Regions from separate parts of the Actinopolyspora sp. BKK2 genome, predicted to be linked through region 3. Evidence: riboswitches for the same ligand, from Rfam matches in the RefSeq annotation. Region 3 holds a riboswitch; each other region holds the start of a gene.

Region 1 (6,704 bases), 220 kb from region 3:
GTGTAGAGCACCGGGAAGTGGTCGTTCAGCCGACTGGCCACGTAGTTCGCCGAGGCCACGGCGGTGAGCGTGGCCCTGCGGAGACCGTCGGCCCCCATCATGCGCACGTAGGCCCACGAGATCGGCAGGATGGAGGCACTGCCCCACGGGGCGGAGCTTATCGGTCCCACCCCGGTCTCCGGTCCGGCCTGCGGCTGCAGCGGGTGGTTCGGCAGGAACGGCGACAGGTGCTCGCGCACGCCGATCGGCCCGACGCCGGGGCCACCTCCGCCGTGCGGGATGCAGAAGGTCTTGTGCAGGTTCAGGTGGGAGACGTCGGCACCGAACTTGCCCATCCGGGCGAGCCCGATCAGGGCGTTGAGGTTGGCGCCGTCCACGTAGACCTGACCACCGGCCTCGTGCACCACCCCGCAGACCTCCTGCACGGTGTCCTCGTAGACCCCGTGGGTGGAGGGGTAGGTGATCATGATCGCGGCCAGGTCGTCCTGGTGCTTGTCCACCAGCTCACGCAGGTGGTCCATCTCGATGTTGCCCTCGTCGTCGCACCGCACCACGACCACGCGCAGGCCGGCCATGACCGCGCTGGCCGCGTTCGTGCCGTGCGCGCTGGCCGGGATCAGGCAGACCTCGCGCTGCCCCTGACCGCGCTCGCGGTGGTAGGCCCGGATGGCCAGCAGACCGGCGAACTCGCCCTGGCTGCCCGCGTTCGGCTGCAGGCTCACCGCGTCGTAGCCGGTGATCTCGGCCAGCCAGTCCTGCAGGTCCTCCACCACCCGGAGCAGCCCGGCGGCGTCCTCGGCCGGGGCGAACGGGTGCAGCTCGGCTATGGAGGGCCAGGTGATCGGTTCCATCTCGGCGGCGGCGTTGAGCTTCATCGTGCAGGAGCCGAGCGGGATCATGCTCCGGTCCAGGGCCACGTCGGAGTCCGACAGCCTGCGCAGGTAGCGCAGCAGGGCCGTCTCCGAGCGGTGGCGGTGGAACACCGGGTGGGTCATGTAGTCGCTCTCGCGCAGCAGTCCCTCGGGCAGTGCGCGGCCGACTTCCGCGTCCAGCTCGTCCACCGGGGTGCGCTCGCCCTCCTCGAGCCCGAAGGCCCGCCAGACCAGCGCGAGACGGTCCCTGGTGGTGGTCTCGTCACAGGTGATGCCGACGTGATCGGCGTCGACCCTGCGCAGGTTCACCCCGTTGCGGCGCGCGGCGGCCACGATCTCGTCGGCGCGGCCGGGCACGCGGGTGAGCACCGTGTCGAAGAACTCGTCGTGGCAGACCCGCACCCCGCCGCGCCGCAGCTGCTCGGCCAGGACGGTGGCCATCCGGTGCGTGCGGGTGGCGATCGAACGCAGCCCCGCGGGACCGTGGTAAACGGCGTACATCGAGGCGACCACCGCGAGCAGCACCTGAGCCGTGCAGATGTTGCTGGTGGCCTTCTCCCTGCGGATGTGCTGCTCCCTGGTCTGCAGCGCGAGCCGGTAGGCCTGGTTGCCATCGGCGTCCACGCTCACCCCGACCAGTCGGCCGGGCAGCTGCCGCTCCACTCCCTTGCGCACGGCCATGTAGCCGGCGTGGGGGCCTCCGAAGCCCATCGGGACCCCGAAGCGCTGGGTCGTGCCGACCACCACGTCGGCGCCCATCTCGCCCGGGGCGCGCAGCATGGTCAGCGCCAGCAGGTCCGCCGAGACCACGGCCATGCCGCCGCGCCGGTGGATCTCGGCGATGACCTCCTCGTGGTCGCGGACCGCTCCGGACGCTCCCGGGTAGGCCAGCAACGCGCCGAAGAAGTCACCCTCGGGCAACCCCTCGACCCCCCGGGAGAGATCCGCCCGCACGATCTCGATGCCCAGCGGCTCGGCGCGGGTCTCGATCACCGACAGCGTCTGCGGGAAGGCGTCGTCGTCCACCACGAACCGCGGGGACTTGGCGCGCCCGGCCCGGCGGATCAGGGTCATGCCCTCGGCCGCTGCCGTGGACTCGTCCAGCATCGAGGCGTTCGAGACCGGGACCCCGGTGAGGTCGGCCACCATCGTCTGGAAGTTCAGCAGCGCTTCGAGACGTCCTTGGGATATCTCGGGCTGGTAGGGGGTGTAGGCCGTGTACCAGGCGGGGTTCTCCAGTACGTTGCGGCGGATGACGGGGGGCGTCACGGTGGCGTGGTAGCCGAGCCCGATCATCTCGACATGGGGCGTGTTGCGGCTGGCCAGCTCGCCCAGCTCGTCCAGCGACTCGGCTTCGGTTGCAGGCTCCGGCAACCTGAGCTGCGAGTCGCGCTCGCGAATGCCGGCGGGAACCGCGTGTTCGCCGAGCTCTTCGAGGGAACCGACTCCCACCACGTCGAGCATGCTGGCCAGCTCGGCGGGCATCGGGCCGACGTGACGTTCTGCGAACGGGGTCCCGTGCTCCAGAGCGGCCAACGGTATACGGTCGTCGGTCATCGCCAAAACCTCACTCATCGCGGGCATCTCGGACAGGGCAGACAGCACGCGGTACGGACGTGCTGGCCTCCCCCTCTGTCAATGCCCGCGAAGCGGACGCCTGAGAGCTTCGCCCTGCGAATCGGGCTTGCACCGTCGGCGGGGTTCGCCACGACACTGTGGCAAAGCCCTCTTTCCAGAGGCATCTCGCCCGTACGGTCCCAATGGCCTGAGAGGTTGTCGGGGAGGGTTTGCTCCTTCGGCGCCACTCCGAGATCGCTTCGGAGTGGTCTCTCCCGCACGGGGTCGGCGACGGATGCGAGCGTACCTCATCTCGTGCCGTTCAGGAATTGTCCGAGACCACGGAAGGGCTCTCGTTTCCCACGATACGGTCTCCCGAACGGTCGAAACAGTACTGAGCGGTCGAAACAGCGCTCAGGAGCTCTCCGGTTGACGGGTTCGCCGCCTCCGGGACAACTCGTCCTCGTCCGCAGCGGACTCCTCGGAGCCGTCGGCCCGCTCCGCCGGGAAATCGCTTATCGTGCCGCTTATCTCGCGCATGGCCCCGCTGACCGCGATCCCGAAGACGCCCTGTCCGCCGCGGAGCAGATCGACGACGTCCTCGGCCGAAGTGCACTCGTAGACGGTGGTGCCGTCGCTGAACAGCGTGACCCCGGCCAGGTCGCGCACTCCCCTGCTGCGCAGGTGGTCAACGGCTGTCCGGATGTTGTGCAGCGAGACCCCCGCGTCCAGCAACCGCTTGACGATCTTCAGGACCAGAATGTCCTTGAACGAGTAGAGCCGCTGCGAACCGGACCCCTCGGCCAGCCTGATCGAGGGCCCCACGAGGTCCGTGCGTGCCCAGTAGTCCAACTGCCTGTACGTGATGCCCGCGATCTGGCACGCCGCACGACCGCGGTAGCCGACCAACTCGTCCGGCAACGCGGCGTCCGGAAAAAGTTCGCCTCGTTCCTCGTCCGTCTCGAACCATGGTGCGTTCTCGACCACGCGCGCCTCCCCTCGGCCGCTGCACTGGCGGCTACTCGATCAGGAGGAGGCGAAACAACCTCCCTCGGCCCCGGAACCAGGCTTGTCGTAGCCCCCGCCCGCTTTAGAACACCGCGCGCACGACCACCGCGTGTCCTTCGACGGTAGGCCTGCCGGTAAACGCGGTCAACGCGACGCGCGGGAACGGCTCTGCGCTCGAAGGAGCGCCCACGACAACCGCTCCGGAACCACTCCTCCACGAATGGCCGGTCACACGGCGACTCGTTCCACCGACCGCCGCCGTGTCCGACCTCGTCGAGCTTTCCCGTCAGGTATCCGCTCCGCGGAAGTCCTCGGGGGAGACCGAGTCCAGGAATTCCTTGAACTTCTCGACCTCGTCCTCCTGCTCGTCGGGAATCAACAGCCCGGCCTCGTCGAGCACGGACTGCTCGGCGTGGATCGGAACTCCCGTACGCAGCGCCAGCGCAACGGAGTCACTCGGCCGCGCCGAGACCCGCACGTCCCCGTCGAAGACCAGCTCCGCGTAGAACGTCCCCTCCTGAAGATCGGTGACCCGCACCTGCTCCAGCTCCCGTCCGAGAGCTCCGACCACGTCCTTGAGCAAGTCGTGGGTCAACGGCCTGGCTGGTCGCACCCCCTGCTGTTCCAGCGCGATCGCGGTCGCCTCGACCGACCCGATCCAGATCGGCAAGTACCGTTCGCCGTCGGTTTCGCGCAACAGCAGGATCGGCTGGTTGGCCGGCAGTTCCACTCGCACGCCGACGACGCGCATCTCGCTGCTCATCGTCAAATCGCCTCCTCCAGCGCGCCGAAGCGTGACATCTCCTCCGAGGATCGCGCACCGACGCCTTCGACGCTACCCGCGATACGGCGAAGACGCCGCCCATACGAGCGCCGACTACTTCCATCGACTCCCGAACCACCCGATGGGATCGCACCCGATCGTCCCACGGTGTCCGGACAACAGCGGAACGCACCGGGTGAACAACGGTACCGACGGAACTCCGATGGAGCACATCTCGCGAACCCACGAACCGGGACGGCCCGCGACGTTCGGCAGCCGTATCGACGGTCCCGCACCTCCGGGGGCAGCACCACCGGAACCACCCCGGAGAACGGACCGGTCACCGGGTTGCCTGCTGCCCCTCCGCCGGGCCGGTCAGAAACACCAGGCGGAACTTTCCGATCTGCACCTCGTCCCCGTTGGCCAGCACGGAGGTGTCCACGGGCTCACGGTTGACATAGGTCCCGTTGAGGCTACCCACGTCGACGACGACGTACTCGGCCCCTTCCCTCCGGAACTCGGCGTGCCTGCGCGAAACGGTGACGTCGTCCAGGAAGATGTCACTGTCGGGGTGCCGTCCGGAACTGGTCGTCTCCCGGTCGAGAAGGAACCGCGATCCGGCATTGGGCCCACGCTTGACCACCAGGAGGGCGGATCCGGCCGGCAGCGCGTCGACGCCGGACGCGGAGGCTTCCGAAGGCGCGCTCTCGGTGCTCTCCTGCTCCGAGAGGAAGGGTTTGAAGACCGACGTGGTCTCCGATGACTGCTCCGGCGGTACGTCGCCGGGCCCGTCGTTGGTGCTCACCTGAGCTCTCCTCCTGCGCATGGGTCGTACCAGTGCCATCAAACGTACCGCGCCACGCAGAGTGCCAGACGGCCTGTCCCGATTTCCATACCTGTTCATACCGAGATCACCGCCCTATTCCCACAGTAGTCGCAACGAAGATCACATCTGCGAGCGGGCTCGCCCGCCACTCCCGGCGCCGATCGGCGTCGGAGCCACGACGAACCGGCGGCACATCACGTTGACGCACCCGTGGAACAGGGCCACCCGGTCAACTACGTGCCCGAGACGATCGTACCGCGCTGATCACCTGCACCAGATAGAGCACACCAGCCCACACGTACAGCGCCCCGCCCCAGCAGGTGAAGGCGTAGGCCAGCGGCTGAGCGATCCAGTCCAGCGCGAAGTCCCCCTGGACCAGCAGCAGCAGCGGGAAGGCGTACATCAGGCAGAAAGTGGCCGCTTTGCCCAGGTAGTGCACGTCGGGGGGCTCGAATCCGTGGTAACGCAGCACCGGAAGGCACGACGTCAGCAGCACATCACGCGCGATCAACGCGGCCGCGGCCCACCAGGGAACCACCCCGCGGAGCACGAAGGCCACCAACGTCGCCACTATGTACAGCCTGTCGGCGGCGGGGTCGAGCAGCTGGCCCACCCTGCTGTACTGGCCGAGCCAGCGAGCCAGCTTGCCGTCCAACCAGTCGGTGACGCCACTGATCACCAGGACCAGCAGGGCGAACAGGTCCCACTGCGGCCCGAGAAGCAACCACAGGAAAGCCGGAACCCCGGCCAGGCGCAACGCGCTCAGCGCGTTGGGCACGGTCCACCACGGATCGCTCCAGACGTCCGCGGCGACCTCCTTGATGCGGTCCATCCCCTGCTCTGGAGGGTCCCCCCGTTCCTGGGACTGCTGAGCGTCCCGAGAGTTCGAAGCCGATCCCGCAGTGGTGCCGTCGGCGTCTTGCACCACGAGACCCTCCCCCTGTGAGCGGGCGGGCCGCACCCTCGCGGAACGGTCCCACCATCCGTGACGACGTCCTCCGCGGTCACGCCCGGACGTGTCACCTTACCTGCCTGCTCAGGGTGCCATACGCTCCCCGCTCACTCGGGCACGGCACCACCGCGGACGGGCGGGGACGGGCCGAATCGGAGCGGCTCCCGCGGACGGGGCACTGCCGCGGCCGGAGACTCGTCCGGCCCGTCGGTTTCCTCAACGGGCGGGCAGCCTCCACCCTCGGCGTTGGAGCTCGGAGTCGCTGAGAAAGCGCGGACGCCCCCTGTCGTCCACACCGACCCAGCGCGAGCGCCCTCCGATTCCCTCGAGGACGAAGGGGTGGCCACCACTCCACACGACGGAGCAGGGAGCGGTGGGAAGGGCCGTGGCCCCCGGGTCGACACCGTTGTCCGACCCCGATTCCGCTGATGTGTCACCGCGCATCTGAGTCAACACCTCCGCCGGGACGGTCCCCGACCGCTTCGGATGTGAGAGGTCTTCCCTGCACCTGCCGATTGTGCGCGCTGCTCGGCCGGCTGTCCCGCCGCGCGGAGCGCGTTGCGCCGGGCGGTCACCGGGACGCGCCGAGTCGGCACCGAGGGCCGCGCGAGCGATCCGCCGCACCGATGGGCGCACGGCGGACCACGTACCGCTCGGCGTGGCTCGCGACGCCACGAGCGGTGCTCGCCCGCCACCTACCCCGGGAACGGAGCGGGGAACGCAGAT
Region 2 (6,704 bases), on a different contig from region 3:
CCTGCTGGCGGCCGGAACCGTCGCGGCCACCGCACTGGTCCCGCTCGTTCCGCAGGCGTCCGCGGCCGAACCGGCCGCTCAGGCCGAACGAGCCACCACCGGACCCGAGCAGGCGGACCGGGAGATCAGCGCGCTCGAGCTGCGCGTGACCCCGGGAACCCGCACGGCGGAGTCGAGGACGGCCCTGCTGCACTGCGACCCCGCGGGAGGCACGCACCCCGAAGCCGCCGCGGCCTGCGAACAGCTCGACGCTGTGCAGGGCAGACTCGGTTCCCTGCGCGCGGGCAAGGAGAAACCGATGTGCCCGCTGGTGTACCGGCCCGTGACCGTCAAGGCCACCGGAACCTGGAAGAACTCCCCCGTGCAGTACAGCCAGAAGTACTCCAACTCCTGTGAGATGAAGGCCTACACCGGAGCGGTGTTCAACTTCTGAGGGAAACCGCGACACGGCCCGGTATTCACGGGGTGGTCGCCCGGCGGTGCCGGGGACGAGGGCTCCCGCTCCTGCCGGGAGGAGCGGGAGACCCCGCACCGCACGTCGGGCATCGGCGCGGCGGCCGCTCCCGCGTCAGCACTCGATGACGTTGACGGCCAGACCGCCCCGCGCCGTCTCCTTGTACTTGTCCTTCATGTCGTCGCCGGTGTCGCGCATCGTCTTGATGACCTTGTCCAGCGAGACGAAGTGACTGCCGTCCCCGCGCAGCGCCATCCGCGCGGCCGTGATGGCCTTGACCGAGGCGACGGCGTTGCGCTCGATGCACGGGATCTGCACCAGACCGCCGATCGGATCGCAGGTGAGCCCGAGGTTGTGCTCCATCGCGATCTCGGCGGCGTTCTCCACCTGCTCCGGAGTTCCACCCAGCACCTCGGCCAGCCCGGCCGCCGCCATCGAGCACGCCGAGCCGACCTCGCCCTGGCAGCCCACCTCGGCGCCGGAGATGGAGGCGTTCTCCTTGAACAGCACCCCCACGGCCCCGGCCGCCAGCAGGAAGCGAACCACCCCGGAACCGTCCGCCCCGGGCAGGAACCGCATGTAGTAGTGCAGCACTGCGGGGACGATGCCCGCCGCACCGTTGGTGGGGGCCGTCACCACTCGACCACCGGCGGCGTTCTCCTCGTTGACGGCGAGCGCGTACACCGTCACCCACTCCATCGGGTCGTCGGAGTCGGCGAGCTTGGCGCGGAGCTCGGCGGCGCGGCGCTCGACGCGCAGTCCGCCGGGCAGGCTGCCCGTGCTGTTGCACCCGTTGTGCACGCACTCGCGCATGACGTGCCAGATGTCGAGCAGCTCCTCCGAGACCCGCCGCTCGTCGCGCCAGGAGAGCTCGTTGGCCAGCATGAGCCCGCTGACCGTCCTGCCCGTCTCGGCGCACCGCCGCAGGAGCTCGGCCCCGGTGCGGAACGGGTGGGCGACTTCGGTGGTGTCCTGCTTGACCCTGTCCGCGCCCGCGGCCTGCTCGTCGAGGACGAAACCACCGCCGACCGAGTAGTACACCGCCGTGCACAGCTCGGTCCCGTCGGAGTCCGCGGCGCTGAAACGCATCCCGTTGGGATGCACGGGCAGCGACTGCCCGCGATGCATCACGAGGTCGCTGTCGGAATCGAATCGAATCTCGTGGGAACCGTCCAGCAGCAACCGGCCGGTCGAGCGGATCTCGTCCACCCGTCCGGAGACGGCGGTCGGGTCGACCACTTCCGGGTGATGCCCCTCCAGACCGAGCAGTACCGCCTTGGGACTGCCGTGCCCGTGCCCGGTCGCGCCGAGCGAGCCGAACAGCTCGGCCCGCACGTGCGCGACGCCGGGCAGCAGGCCCTCGGCGCGCAGCCGCGCGGCGAAGCGCGCGGCAGCGCGCATCGGACCGACGGTGTGCGAACTGGACGGACCGATCCCCACCGAGAAAAGATCGAAGACACTGATCGCCATTGATCGTCTCTTCTTCACGCGTCGAGTCGGTGTTCAGGTGTGGCGAGCCCCTGCGGAACCGCGGGGCTCGCCGCGACGGTCGTGAACCGGGCCGTCACTCACCGGTGAGCTCGGCGTACTGCGCCGAGTCCAGCAGCTTGCCGTACTCGGTGACCCGCATCTCCAGCAGCCAGCCCTCGCCGAAGGGGTCGGCGTTGACCTGGGCCGGGTCGTCGATCACGGCTTCGTTGACCGCCGTGACCTCGCCGGTGGCCGGCGCGTAGAGGTCGCTGACCGACTTGGTCGATTCCAGCTCACCGCAGGCTTCGCCGAACGTGATCTGCTTGCCGACCTCGGGCAGGTCCACGTAGACGATGTCACCGAGCGCGTTGGCGGCATACGGCGTGACGCCGACGCGCACGACGTCGTCGCGCTCGGCGAGCCACTCGTGCTCCTCTGTGTACTTGAGGTCCGTGGGCAGGCTCATGGGGAGGCTCCATCACTGTCGTTTGGACACGGTCTCCGGCAGCCCGGAGGACTGCCGTGGCGCGATCACGGTCGCGCCCGGTGCCCATCCTCTCCGAGGATCACCGGGAATACCGCGTCCGCGTACCTGGCGGCCTCCCCCTCTGTTGCGGAACCTGAGAGCTTCACCGCGCCGTCGCGGTTTGCACCGTGGGTGCGCCGACCGGCTGGGCGGCGCTTTCCAGAGCTGCCTCGATCGGACGGTACGGCTGCCTGAGAGTTTGCGGGGAGTCTTGCTCCTTCGGCGCCCGGGCGCGGCGATCGCGAGGACCGCTCACCTGCCGGGACTCTCCCGCCCGATGTCGTGGGCCGGTATGCGATTGTCGCTGTGGTCGGCAACGATAACCCGGCGGATGACGGTGTCCAACCCCAACCCCGAATACCGGGACGCGCCACACCGCGCGGTGTGAGCCGATCCACTCCCCGGCGGGGCTCTCCGCCGAATCCGCGCGGCGGATCCCGCCGCGGGCACGACTGCGAGGAGCCGGTGATGGTCGACGTCCAGGGGCTGGTCGAGCGAGCGGGCCCCGCGCTGCTGCGTCCGGTGTCGACTCCGGAGAGCACCGGCGGGGTCGGGGACGTGGTGATAGCCGAGCCGAGCGAGAGCAGCGTGGCGGGCACCTCCGACGTGGTGCTCGGCGTGGGGCTCACGCACGAGCGGCAGGCCGTTGAGCTGCTGCGGGATTGCGGGGAGCGCGACGCGGCCGCCGTGCTGCTCAAACCCCCGCTGTCCACCGCCAGCGAGGTGGCCGCCGAGGCGCGGCGGCAGGGGGTGGCCCTGATCGAGGTGCGGGAGGGCGCGGCCTGGGCGCAGCTGGTCTGGCTGCTGCGCGCGGCCCTCGCCGACGCCGAGAGCGCGGCGGACTCCTCGGACAGGGGCGGTTCGGCCAGTTTGGGGGACCTGTTCCGCCTGTCCGATGCCGTGGCCGAGGTGATCGACGCCCCCGTGACCATCGAGGACGCGCACTCGCAGGTGCTGGCCTACTCGGCGCGACAGGAGCTGACCGACCCCGCCCGCGTCTCCACGATCATGGGGCGCAGGCAGCCCGAGGACGTGCTGGCCAAGTTCAGGGCCAGGGGGACGTTCCGCCAGCTGACCAGGGGAAGTTCCGCGATCTACGTCCCCGAGCAGCCCGACGGGACGCTGCCCAGGCTGGTCGTGCCCATCCGCATGGGCGGGGAGCTGCTCGGGTCCATGTGGGCCGTGGTTCCCGGGGAGGTCTCCGAGCAGCGGACCTCGGCCTTCGCCGACACCGCTGCGCTGGTCGCGTTGCAGCTGCTGCGCAGGAGGCTGCTCACCGATTCCGAGCGGCAGCGCTCCGCGCGGTTGGTTCGCCTCGTGCTGGAGGGGGGCGAGGGGTGGCGCGCCGCGGCGAACGAGCTGGCGGTGCGGGCCGAGCCGCACCGGGTGGTGGCCATCGACGTGCGCGCCGGTGACGGCACGGACGAGGGGCACCGGCTCGCCATGTGGGAGTGGATCACCAGGGGGATCGGGCACCGGCCGCTGGTGACCGAGTCGGGCGGGGTGCTGTACGCGGTGGTTCCGGACCGGGCGGGGGCCGGTGGGTGGCCCGCGCTCCGGGATGCGCTGTTGACCCACATCCGCGAGCTGGACTCCGACACGCCGCGTCCGCTGGTGGCGGCGGGCACCTCGGTCCCGGTGGCCGAGCTGCCGACCTCCCGCCTCCGGGCCGACGAGGTGCTGGCCCTGCTCCGGGGCGGCACCGTGGACCGGGAGGTGGCGGTCCACGAGGACCTCTGGCACCTGCTCGTGCTCACCAGGATGGCCGGGGCGGCCGGTGACGCCGGGGTGGGAGCCCTCGGCCCGCTGCACGTGCTGCGCGAGCACGACCGCAACCGGGGAACCGAGTACCTGGACACGCTGTACGCCTGGCTGCGCCATCCCGGTGATCCTCGTGCCGCGGGCGCGGAGCTGCGGGTCCATCCGAACACCTTCCGCTACCGGATGAAGCGGATCTCCCTGCTCGTGGAGGTGGACCTGGAGGACGTGGAGGTCCGGTCGGCGCTGCTGGTGCAGCTGTTGAGCGAACGCTGGAACCCGCACGGGTGAGCGTCGAAGTTCCCCGTCGGGTCTGCGTGGCGGTAGCGGTTCCGGAGTGGCGGTTTCGCGGGCGGGCTACGGGCCCGTTTGTGCCGACAGCACAACCGGATCCGAGCAATCTCATGGGGTGAGAATGATGCGGTCGGGCCGCTGACGAAGCATCGTGGTGCGCACAAACTCCGATCCTGCCGCGCGACTCCGCCGTCCCGGACCACGCGCCGGGATGCGGGCTGGCGAGCCCTCCGGCACCACCGCCGGTTCGGTGATCACCCAAGCAGGTTCGAAAAGACACGCAGGAAGGAAGCACAGTGCAGATCGCCGTACCCCGGGAAATCAAGAACCACGAGTACCGCGTCGCGCTCACCCCGGCGGGAGTGCACGAGTTCGTCAGCCGGGGTCACGAGGTGTTCGTGGAAACTCAGGCCGGCGCGGGCTCGTCCATCTCCGACGAGGAGTTCCTCTCCGCGGGTGCGAAGGTGCTCTCCGACGCGGACGAGGTCTGGGCCGAGGGCGACCTGGTGCTCAAGGTCAAGGAGCCGATCGCCGAGGAGTACCCCCGCCTGCGGCGGGACCAGGTGCTGTTCACCTACCTGCACCTGGCCGCCTCCGCCGAGCTCACCAACGCGCTGCTCGAGTCGGGAGTGACCGGCATCGCCTACGAGACGGTGCAGACCTCCGACGGGACGCTGCCGCTGCTGGCTCCCATGAGCGAGGTCGCGGGCAGGTTGGCTCCCCAGGTCGGGACCTACTCGTTGATGCGTCCGAGCGGGGGGCGCGGCATGCTGCCCGGCGGGGTCCCCGGTGTCCACCCCGCGCGCGTGGTCGTCATCGGCGGCGGGGTCGCGGGGCTCAACTCGGCGCGGGTGGCGCTCGGCATGGGCGCCGACGTCGAGCTGCTGGACACGAACGTGGACAAGCTCCGCGAGATCGACAGGGACTTCGGCGGCCGCATCCGCACGGTCACCTCCAACCGCTACAGCGTGGAGCAGGCGGTGCGCACCGCGGACCTGGTCATCGGCGCGGTGCTGATCCCGGGCGCCAAGGCCCCCAAGCTCATCTCCAACGAACTGGTGGGGCAGATGAAGTCGGGCAGCGTGCTGGTCGACATCGCGATCGACCAGGGCGGTTGCTTCGCCGACTCGCGTCCCACCACGCACGACGCGCCGACCTACCGGGTGCACGACTCGGTCTTCTACTGCGTGGCCAACATGCCGGGGGCGGTTCCGAACACCTCGACGCACGCGCTGACCAACGTGACCCTGCCCTACGCGCTGCGGATCGCCGACCAGGGCTGGCGTGCGGCGTGCAGGCAGGACGAGGCCCTCGCCGGCGGCTTGAACACGCACGACGGGAAGCTGGTGAACGAGCCGGTCGCCGCCGCGCACGGGCTGGCCCACGACGAGGTGGACAGCGTGCTCGGCTGACCGGGCGGCGGGGAGTCCTCCGCCACGCAACCACCCGAGCAACCGGCACCGCCGAACTCTCCCCGCCAAAAAGCCCCTCGCCCGGCGGGCGAGGGGCTTTTTGGGGCGGCCTGCTCAACCAGCCTGGGGGTCACCGGGAGCTGGCCGCCGCCTCCAGTGTAGGACATGACGTCCCGGTTACCGAAGAGCTAATGGCACGTGTTCTCCAAATTTTCGGTGTGATCCGCTACTCACACCACCCGCCTCACTCCTAAGAGTGAAAAAACGGGAGAAATCTGAAGTCTTTACATATTAGTGCCGATGGGGGGTCGAAGTGCTTCGAATCGCCGTTCCCCGCCGGCGGAACACCCCGAGCACTCGTCCGTCCACGCGGGCAGCGGCGCTTCCGCACCAGACAGCCGAACCCGTCCCCCCGAAGGACTCCCCATGCGGCTCGATTCCACGCGGACGAACCAACCGCACCGCACGGCCACGTTCCACGGACAACTTCCCGAGATGCTGTCCGAGCCCCCGCAGAGCGCTGCCGGGCACCCAGCTGAGGACCGGAGCGCCGTCCCGGAGGTCCCCTCCGGGCAGCACTCCACCTCGCGCCAGGACACCACCGGGCTGGACCAGCTCGAGGAGCTCGCCCACCACGGCGAGTCCGACGAGCTGCTGGCGCTGGCCAGGCCGGAACTGCACCGGCTGACCGAAGGCCTGCGCGCGCTGCTGGACGAGCACCGCCCGGACGGGCAGGGCAAGTGCCGGACGTGCCCGGGAGGGCTGCGGGCGCGCCGGTGGCCGTGCGGGG
Region 3 (6,704 bases):
AGCAGATCTCGGAGTAGCGTTCCTCGTTGGTGTTCAGGTTGTGGCTGTAGGCGTACGCGCCCGCCGCGCGGAGCTGCTCGGCCTGCCCCGCGGAGAGCAGTCCGAGGCAGGCGCAGATCTCCACGTCCGGTTGCTTGCGCAGGATGGCCTCGATGGTCGAGCCGACCCTGTTGACGTCACGCTGACCAGGTCCGCGGCCGCTGGCGACCAGGCAGATGCGTTTCGCCCCCGCCTCGGCGGCCGCCTCGGCTGCTTCGGCCGCTTCCTCGGCAGCGACCCAGGAGTACTTGAGGATCTCCGAGTCGGAACCCAGACGTTGCGCGCAGTAGGTGCAGTCCTCCGGGCACAGTCCGCTCTTCATGTTGATGATCGTGTTCAGCTTGACCCGGTTCCCGAAGAAGTGCCTGCGCACCCGGGCAGCGGCCGCTACGACGTCGAGAACGTCGAACTCCTCGGTGAGCACTCCGGCCGCCTCTTCGCGCGTCGGAGCCCGCCGTTGCAGCGCCTTCGTGACCAGTTCGTCCAGCGGATTCGTCATGTCGTCGACGGTCGCGGAACGACCGGAGGGTCACAAGATCGCGAAATCTACAAGAAAGGCAGCGCTGATTTGTCGGTACGGAGCCCGGTGTCGAAGAGGTGCCGCGCCCCCGATGGGGACGCGGCACCTTCAACTAATCCGGATCACCGACGTTCTCCGGTCGCGTGCGCCACCCGCGACCGGAACGCAACAGGCCCTCCGTCAGAGGTTGGGGTAGAGCGGATGCTTCGTCGCGAGCGCCTCGACGCGGGCACGCAGCTTCTTGCTGAGCGCCTCGTCGAACTCGGAGTGCAGCGCCGTGGCGATGATGTCGGCGATCTCGCTGAAGTCCTCGGCCCCGAACCCGCGGGTGGCCAGCGCCGAGGTGCCGATGCGCAGCCCCGAGGTCACCATCGGCGGCCGCGGGTCGTTCGGCACCGCGTTGCGGTTGAGCGTCACGCCGATCTCGTGCATGCGGTCCTCGGCCTGCTGACCGTTGAGCTCCGAGTTGCGCAGATCCACCAGCACCAGGTGCACGTCCGTCCCGCCGGAGACGATCTGCACCCCGGCCGCGGCCGCGTCGGGCTGCTGCAGCCGGTCGGCGACGATCCGCGCCCCCTCGAGGGTGCGCCGCTGGCGGTCGGCGAACTCCTCGCCCGCGGCGAGCTTGAAGGCCACGGCCTTGCCCGCGATCACGTGCTCCAGCGGACCACCCTGCTGGCCGGGGAACACGGCCGAGTTGAACTTCTTGCCGAGATCCTGCTGGGCGGACAGGATCACACCCGCGCGCGGACCGCCGAGGGTCTTGTGCGTGGTGGTGGTGACCACGTGGGCGTGCGGAACCGGGTTGGGGTGCAGTCCGGCCGCGACCAGCCCGGCGAAGTGGGCCATGTCCACCATGAGGTAGGCGCCGACCTCGTCGGCGATCTCCCTGAAACGCTTGAAGTCCAGCTGACGCGGGTAGGCGGACCAGCCGGCGATGATCAGCTGCGGCTTGTTCTCCCTGGCCAGGCGGGCGACCTCATCCATGTCGATGAGGTTGTCGTCCTCGCGGACGTGGTAGGGGACCACGTTGTAGAGCTTGCCCGAGAAATTGATCCGCATCCCGTGGGTGAGGTGCCCACCGTTGGCCAGATCGAGGCCCAGGATGGTGTCACCCGGGTTGAGCAGCGCGAACATGGCCGCCGAGTTGGCCTGGGCACCCGAGTGCGGTTGGACGTTGGCGTAGGCGGCCCCGAAGAGGTCCTTGACCCTGTCGATGGCCAGTTGTTCGACGACGTCGACGTGCTCGCAGCCACCGTAGTAGCGCTTGCCCGGGTACCCCTCGGCGTACTTGTTGGTCAGCACCGACCCCTGAGCCTCCAGCACCGACTGCGGTGCGAAGTTCTCCGAGGCGATCATCTCCAGCGTGTTCTGCTGGCGATGCAGCTCGGCATCGACCGCATTGGCCACCTCGGGATCGACCGAGGCGAGTCGCTCGTTGAACAGATCGCCTGACGGCATGATCAATTACCTCCGTGTTTGTGATTACCGGTGGACTCGGTCGGCCGCGTTCAGCGGTTTCGGTTGTAGAAGGGGGTTTCCACGACCTCCACGGGCGCGGCCTTTCCGCGGATGTCCACCTGCAGTTCGGTACCCGGCTCGGCGTTGACCCGGTCCACATAGGCCATCGCGATCGGGTGTCCCAGCGTGGGCGACGGTGCTCCGCTGGTCACGACACCGGTCTCGGCGCCATCGCTGTCCAGCACGGTGTAACCGTGCCGCGGCGCGCGACGACCTGTCCCGCGCAGCCCCACCAGAGTCCTCCGTGGTGGTTGTTCGGCGGCCGCCGCGAGCGCCGCGCGACCGACGAAGTCCGCCGACTTGTCCAGCCGAACCACTCGCCCCAGGTTCGCGTGGAACGGAGTCAGCTCGGGGGACAACTCGTGTCCGTGCAGCGGCATGCCCGCTTCCAGCCGCAGGGTGTCCCGACACGCCAGGCCCGCGGGTTGCAGCCCGTGCGGTGCGCCCGACTCGCTGAGCGCGTGCCAAACCGTAGCGGCGTCCGCGGTCGATGTGAACAGCTCGAAACCGTCTTCGCCGGTATAGCCGGTACGGGCGAGCAAAATGTCACAGTTGGCCACACGGCTCGGGTAGCCGGCGAAGTACCGGACCTGGCCGAGATCGGTGTCGGTCAGCGGCGCCAGGATCTCCGCGGCTGCGGGGCCCTGCACCGCGATCAGCGCGTACTCGGTGGAGACGTCGGTGTACTCGGTGTCGAAGGAACGCACCCGCTCGGCGAGCTCGGCCGAGACCACCTCCGCGTTGGCAGCGTTGGCCACCACGAGGAACTCCTGGTCAGCGGTGCGGTAGAAGATCAGGTCGTCCAGCACGCCGCCGTTGTCGTCGCAGATCATCGTGTAGCGTGCGCGCCCGACCTTGAGTCCGGAGGCGTTGGCAACCAGCGCGTGGTCCAGCGCCTCGGCGGCCTGCGGTCCGCTGAGCCTGAGCTCGCCCATGTGCGTGAGGTCGAACAGCCCGGCCGCGTTGCGCACGGCGTTGTGCTCGACGATGTCCCCGGCGTAGCGTAGCGGCATCTCCCAGCCGGCGAACTCGGTGAAACTCGCCCCCAGCTGTCGGTGCACGTCGTGCAGTGGTGTCTGACGTGGTGGTGACATGATGTGTGACTCCTCCCGGACGGCGCCTGCTAGGCGTCTCCCCGGAGTCATTGGCCTGAGAGTTTCGCCGCGTCGTGGCTCGTGCCGTGGCGGCTTGCACCGTGGGCGAGGGGCTCCCGCCCCTGCTTTCCTCCGTGATCGCCTGTTGCCATGCGGTGATTGGGCCTGAGAGTTTATCGGGGAGTATTGCTCCTTCGGCGCTCCGCGTGCACGTTGAGGCCATTGCCGTGGCCGGGCAGCGTTGCCGCGAGCCGCTTGCGGAGTCTCTCCCGCATGACGTCATCGGCGCACTGTTCGGTTGTGAGCAGGACGCTACGGAGCCCCCGGTGTCGAGTCAAGCACACCGAGGGGTGATCCTCGTCCGATCAGCCGCGAATCCCTGCCCTCCGGGCGGGGAGATCATCCTCACCTCCGTCGGCAAGTCCCGGCACGAGGGAGCAGCGGGAGCTCGCGCCGCCGCGCGAGCCGGGCCCGGGTCGGCGAGGTCCCGGCGGGGCTCGTCAGGACTGCCCGGAGTCTCCCGCGAGTTCGGCGTGCCTGCTGCGCAGTCCTTCCACGAAGGCCTGCAGGGCCAGCTCGAAACTGGCGTTGTCGATCTCGGCGGCGCGCCGGGGGAGCAGGTGCGCCCGTTCCAGGTTGGGGAAGCGCTCCTCGTACAGTTCCGCGTCCGCGGGGAAGCCACCCGCGAAGGAGCCCATGGCTCCTCCGATGACCAGGTACTTGACCGAGGCGCCGATCATCGTGGCGTACCGCTGCGGCCACCCCGCGTTGACCAGGCCGCCGTGCACGGCGTCGGCACGTCGCAGGGCCGCCTCCCTGCGCGCGGGCCCGGAGGCGAGCAGCGGAACCAGGTTGGGGTGCTCGGCCAGCGCTGCCCGGTAGGAGCGCGCCCACACCATCAGTCCGGTGACCCAGTCCGTGTCGAACCCGGACACGTCCACCTCGTCCATCACCGAATTGGCGATGTCCTGCAACAGTTCGTCCTTGTTGGGGACGTAGTTGTACAGCGAGGCGGCCCGCACTCCCAGGCGTTCGGCCAGCTTTCGCATGGACAGGGCCTCCAGGCCGGCCTCGTCGATGATCTCCAGAGCGCACTCGCGGATGCGTCCCATCGAGAGCAGGGGAGTGCTCGGTCTGGGCACTGTTACCTCCGGGGTCTCGATGTCCGCGTTGATGTCCGGCGCGTTCGGCTCGCCTCCGTCCGGGGGTTCGGTCGCTCGGCCTCGGCCGCGCGCCGCTCGGGGTGTCCCGGGGTTCACCGGTGAGCGCGTGGGAGCGGGTTCGCGGCTTCAATGTGTCATATCGGGCCTCGGCGGACGTGCCGGGTTCCGCGCGCCCGGGGCGCACCTCCCGGCTGCGGCGGGCGTGCGCGCTCGAAGCGTTCACGAGGTGTTCGTCCGTGCGCGCGGCCCTGTTCAAACTCGCGGTTCCGTTGTAGGCTCCTGCAAAACTAACAACGTTAGTTAAGCTGTCGCCCGCAGCGGCGCGTGCCGCGAGCGGCAGCGGCTCCTGGTGCGCGAAGGAGATCGCTGATGAGCGAGAATCGTCCTTGTTCGAACTCCGCGGACGAGAGCGCGGCAGGTCCGCGTTCCACGCTCTCGCTGGCCTCGCTGCTGGCGGAACCCGCCAAGCGCGCCCCCGGACGAACCGCCGTCGTCGAGGGGAGGCAGCGCTTCGGTTACGGCGAGCTCTGGGAGCAGGTGCGCGGGTACGCGGCCGTGCTGCGCGAGCTCGGGGTGGCCGAGGGGTCACGGGTGGCCCTGGTGGCTCCGAACGTGGTGGACTTCGTGCGCGTCTACTACGCGGTGCAGACCCTGGGGGCGGTCGTGGTCCCGGTTCCGCTGCTGTTGATTCCGGAGGAAGCCGAGCACCTGGTGGTCGACTCGGAGGCGGAACTGATCGTCGGGCACACCGGCCAGCTCGAGCTGGCGCGCGGGTGTTCCCGGTTGGCGGGAGTCCGGCTGGTCACCGTCGGACCCCGAGAGGAGGGACAGCCCGAGCACGGCCTCGACGAACTGGCCCGCTCCGCGGAGCCCGTGAGCGGTTTCGTCTCCAGGCAACCGCAGGACCCGGCCGTGATCTTCTACACCAGCGGAACCACGGGAAAGCCCAAGGGGGCGGTGCTCACCCAGCTCAACATGGTCATGAACGCCACGGTCAACGCCTTCGACGCCAACGAGACCACCCCGCGCGACCGGGTGCTCGGTTGCCTTCCGTTGTTCCACGTGTTCGGGCAGACCGTCTCGATGAATACCACCTTCCGGGCCGGGGCCACCCTGGTGCTGCAGCCCGGGTTCGATCCGGCGCAGGCGCTGGAACTCATTCGCGAGCACGAGATCACCCAGTTCAACGGGGTTCCGACCATGTACGGCCGGATGCTCGAGGCGGCGGAGGAGGGGTTGGAACTGCCCAGTCTCCGCCTGTGCATATCCGGGGGAGCGGCACTGCCGGTGCGGGTGCTGGAACGGTTCAACGAACGTTTCGACACCAGGATCCTGGAGGGCTACGGGCTGTCCGAGACCTCGCCCACGGCAACGGTGAACCAACCCGCGCTGGGAACCCGTGCCGGCACCGTCGGACATCCGCTCTGGGGGATCGAGGTGGAGATCGCCGATCCGGACGCGGAGCGGATCGAGCTGCTCGAGTCCGGGGCGACCGGCGAGGTGGTGGTGCGGGGACACAACGTGTTCGCCGGTTACCTCAACGGCCCGGAGGCGACCGCGGCCGTGCTGGTCGACGGCTGGTTCCGGACCGGCGACATCGGGCGCAAGGACGAGGACGGCTTCCTGTCCATCGTCGACAGGAAGAAGGACCTGATCATCCGCAACGGGTACAACGTGTATCCGCGCGAGGTCGAGGAGACGCTGCTCGAGCACCCAGCCGTGAAGCAGGTGGCGGTGATCGGTCTGCCGGACGAAGTGCGTGGTGAAGAGGTCTGTGCAGTGGTGGTTCCCGCCGATAAGGTGGATACCGACCAGTCGGTTGGCGATTGGATAACCGAGTGGGCCGCGCGCAGGCTGGCGGCGCACAAGTATCCGCGCCGCGTGAGCTTCGTGGCCGAGCTCCCGCTCGGTCCCAGCCACAAGGTCCTGAAGAGGGAGCTGCGCACCCGGGTCATCGCGGAGCTGCGCCGAACCAACGACAGTGAGGAGTGAACGTGTCTTCGGAACTGAGTGACAAGGTGGCCGTGGTTACCGGAGCGGCCAGGGGGATCGGCTCCGGCATCGCGCAGACCCTGGCCGCGTCCGGTGCGGCTGTGGCCGTGGTGGACCTCGAGGAGTCCTCCTGCGCCGAGACCGTGGAGCAGATCGAGGCCTCCGGCGGCAGGGCGCTCGCGGTGGGCGCGGACGTGACCGACTCCGACTCCGTCGAGCAGGCCTTCGAACGCGTCTCCGAGCAGCTCGGCACGGTCGGCGTCCTCGTGAACAACGCGGGGGTCACCAAGGACAACATGCTGTTCAAGATGTCCGAGCAGGACTGGGACACGGTCATGGGCGTGCACCTGCGCGGTGCCTTCCTGTGCAGCAGGG

The links. A riboswitch is a leader RNA that binds a small molecule or an ion and turns the genes downstream of it on or off. The one in region 3 is predicted to bind glycine.
Region 1: linked by a shared signal. The riboswitch ahead of gcvP (aminomethyl-transferring glycine dehydrogenase) and the one ahead of gcvT (glycine cleavage system aminomethyltransferase GcvT) in region 3 are both predicted to bind glycine.
Region 2: linked by a shared signal. The riboswitch ahead of gcvH (glycine cleavage system protein GcvH) and the one ahead of gcvT (glycine cleavage system aminomethyltransferase GcvT) in region 3 are both predicted to bind glycine.

The regions. Positions count from the first base shown of each region.
Region 1 is NZ_JAANTE010000003.1:84,374-91,077, forward strand. It holds gene gcvP (aminomethyl-transferring glycine dehydrogenase) at 1-2,429, opposite strand, end outside; glycine riboswitch at 2,615-2,717, opposite strand; gene G9Q41_RS07365 (MerR family transcriptional regulator) at 2,844-3,416, opposite strand; gene G9Q41_RS07370 (bifunctional nuclease family protein) at 3,724-4,200, opposite strand; gene garA (glycogen accumulation regulator GarA) at 4,541-5,005, opposite strand; gene G9Q41_RS07380 (CDP-alcohol phosphatidyltransferase family protein) at 5,256-5,954, opposite strand; gene G9Q41_RS22625 (hypothetical protein) at 6,195-6,422, opposite strand.
Region 2 is NZ_JAANTE010000008.1:68,982-75,685, reverse strand. It holds gene G9Q41_RS16640 (SSI family serine proteinase inhibitor) at 1-433, shown strand, start outside; gene G9Q41_RS16635 (L-serine ammonia-lyase) at 569-1,924, opposite strand; gene gcvH (glycine cleavage system protein GcvH) at 2,019-2,390, opposite strand; glycine riboswitch at 2,620-2,733, opposite strand; gene G9Q41_RS16625 (helix-turn-helix domain-containing protein) at 2,919-4,499, shown strand; gene ald (alanine dehydrogenase) at 4,799-5,914, shown strand; gene G9Q41_RS21600 (hypothetical protein) at 6,341-6,704, shown strand, end outside.
Region 3 is NZ_JAANTE010000003.1:299,431-306,134, reverse strand. It holds gene bioB (biotin synthase BioB) at 1-538, opposite strand, end outside; gene glyA (serine hydroxymethyltransferase) at 740-2,020, opposite strand; gene gcvT (glycine cleavage system aminomethyltransferase GcvT) at 2,071-3,174, opposite strand; glycine riboswitch at 3,209-3,317, opposite strand; glycine riboswitch at 3,318-3,456, opposite strand; gene G9Q41_RS08255 (TetR family transcriptional regulator) at 3,675-4,316, opposite strand; gene G9Q41_RS08250 (long-chain fatty acid--CoA ligase) at 4,707-6,329, shown strand; gene fabG (3-oxoacyl-ACP reductase FabG) at 6,326-6,704, shown strand, end outside.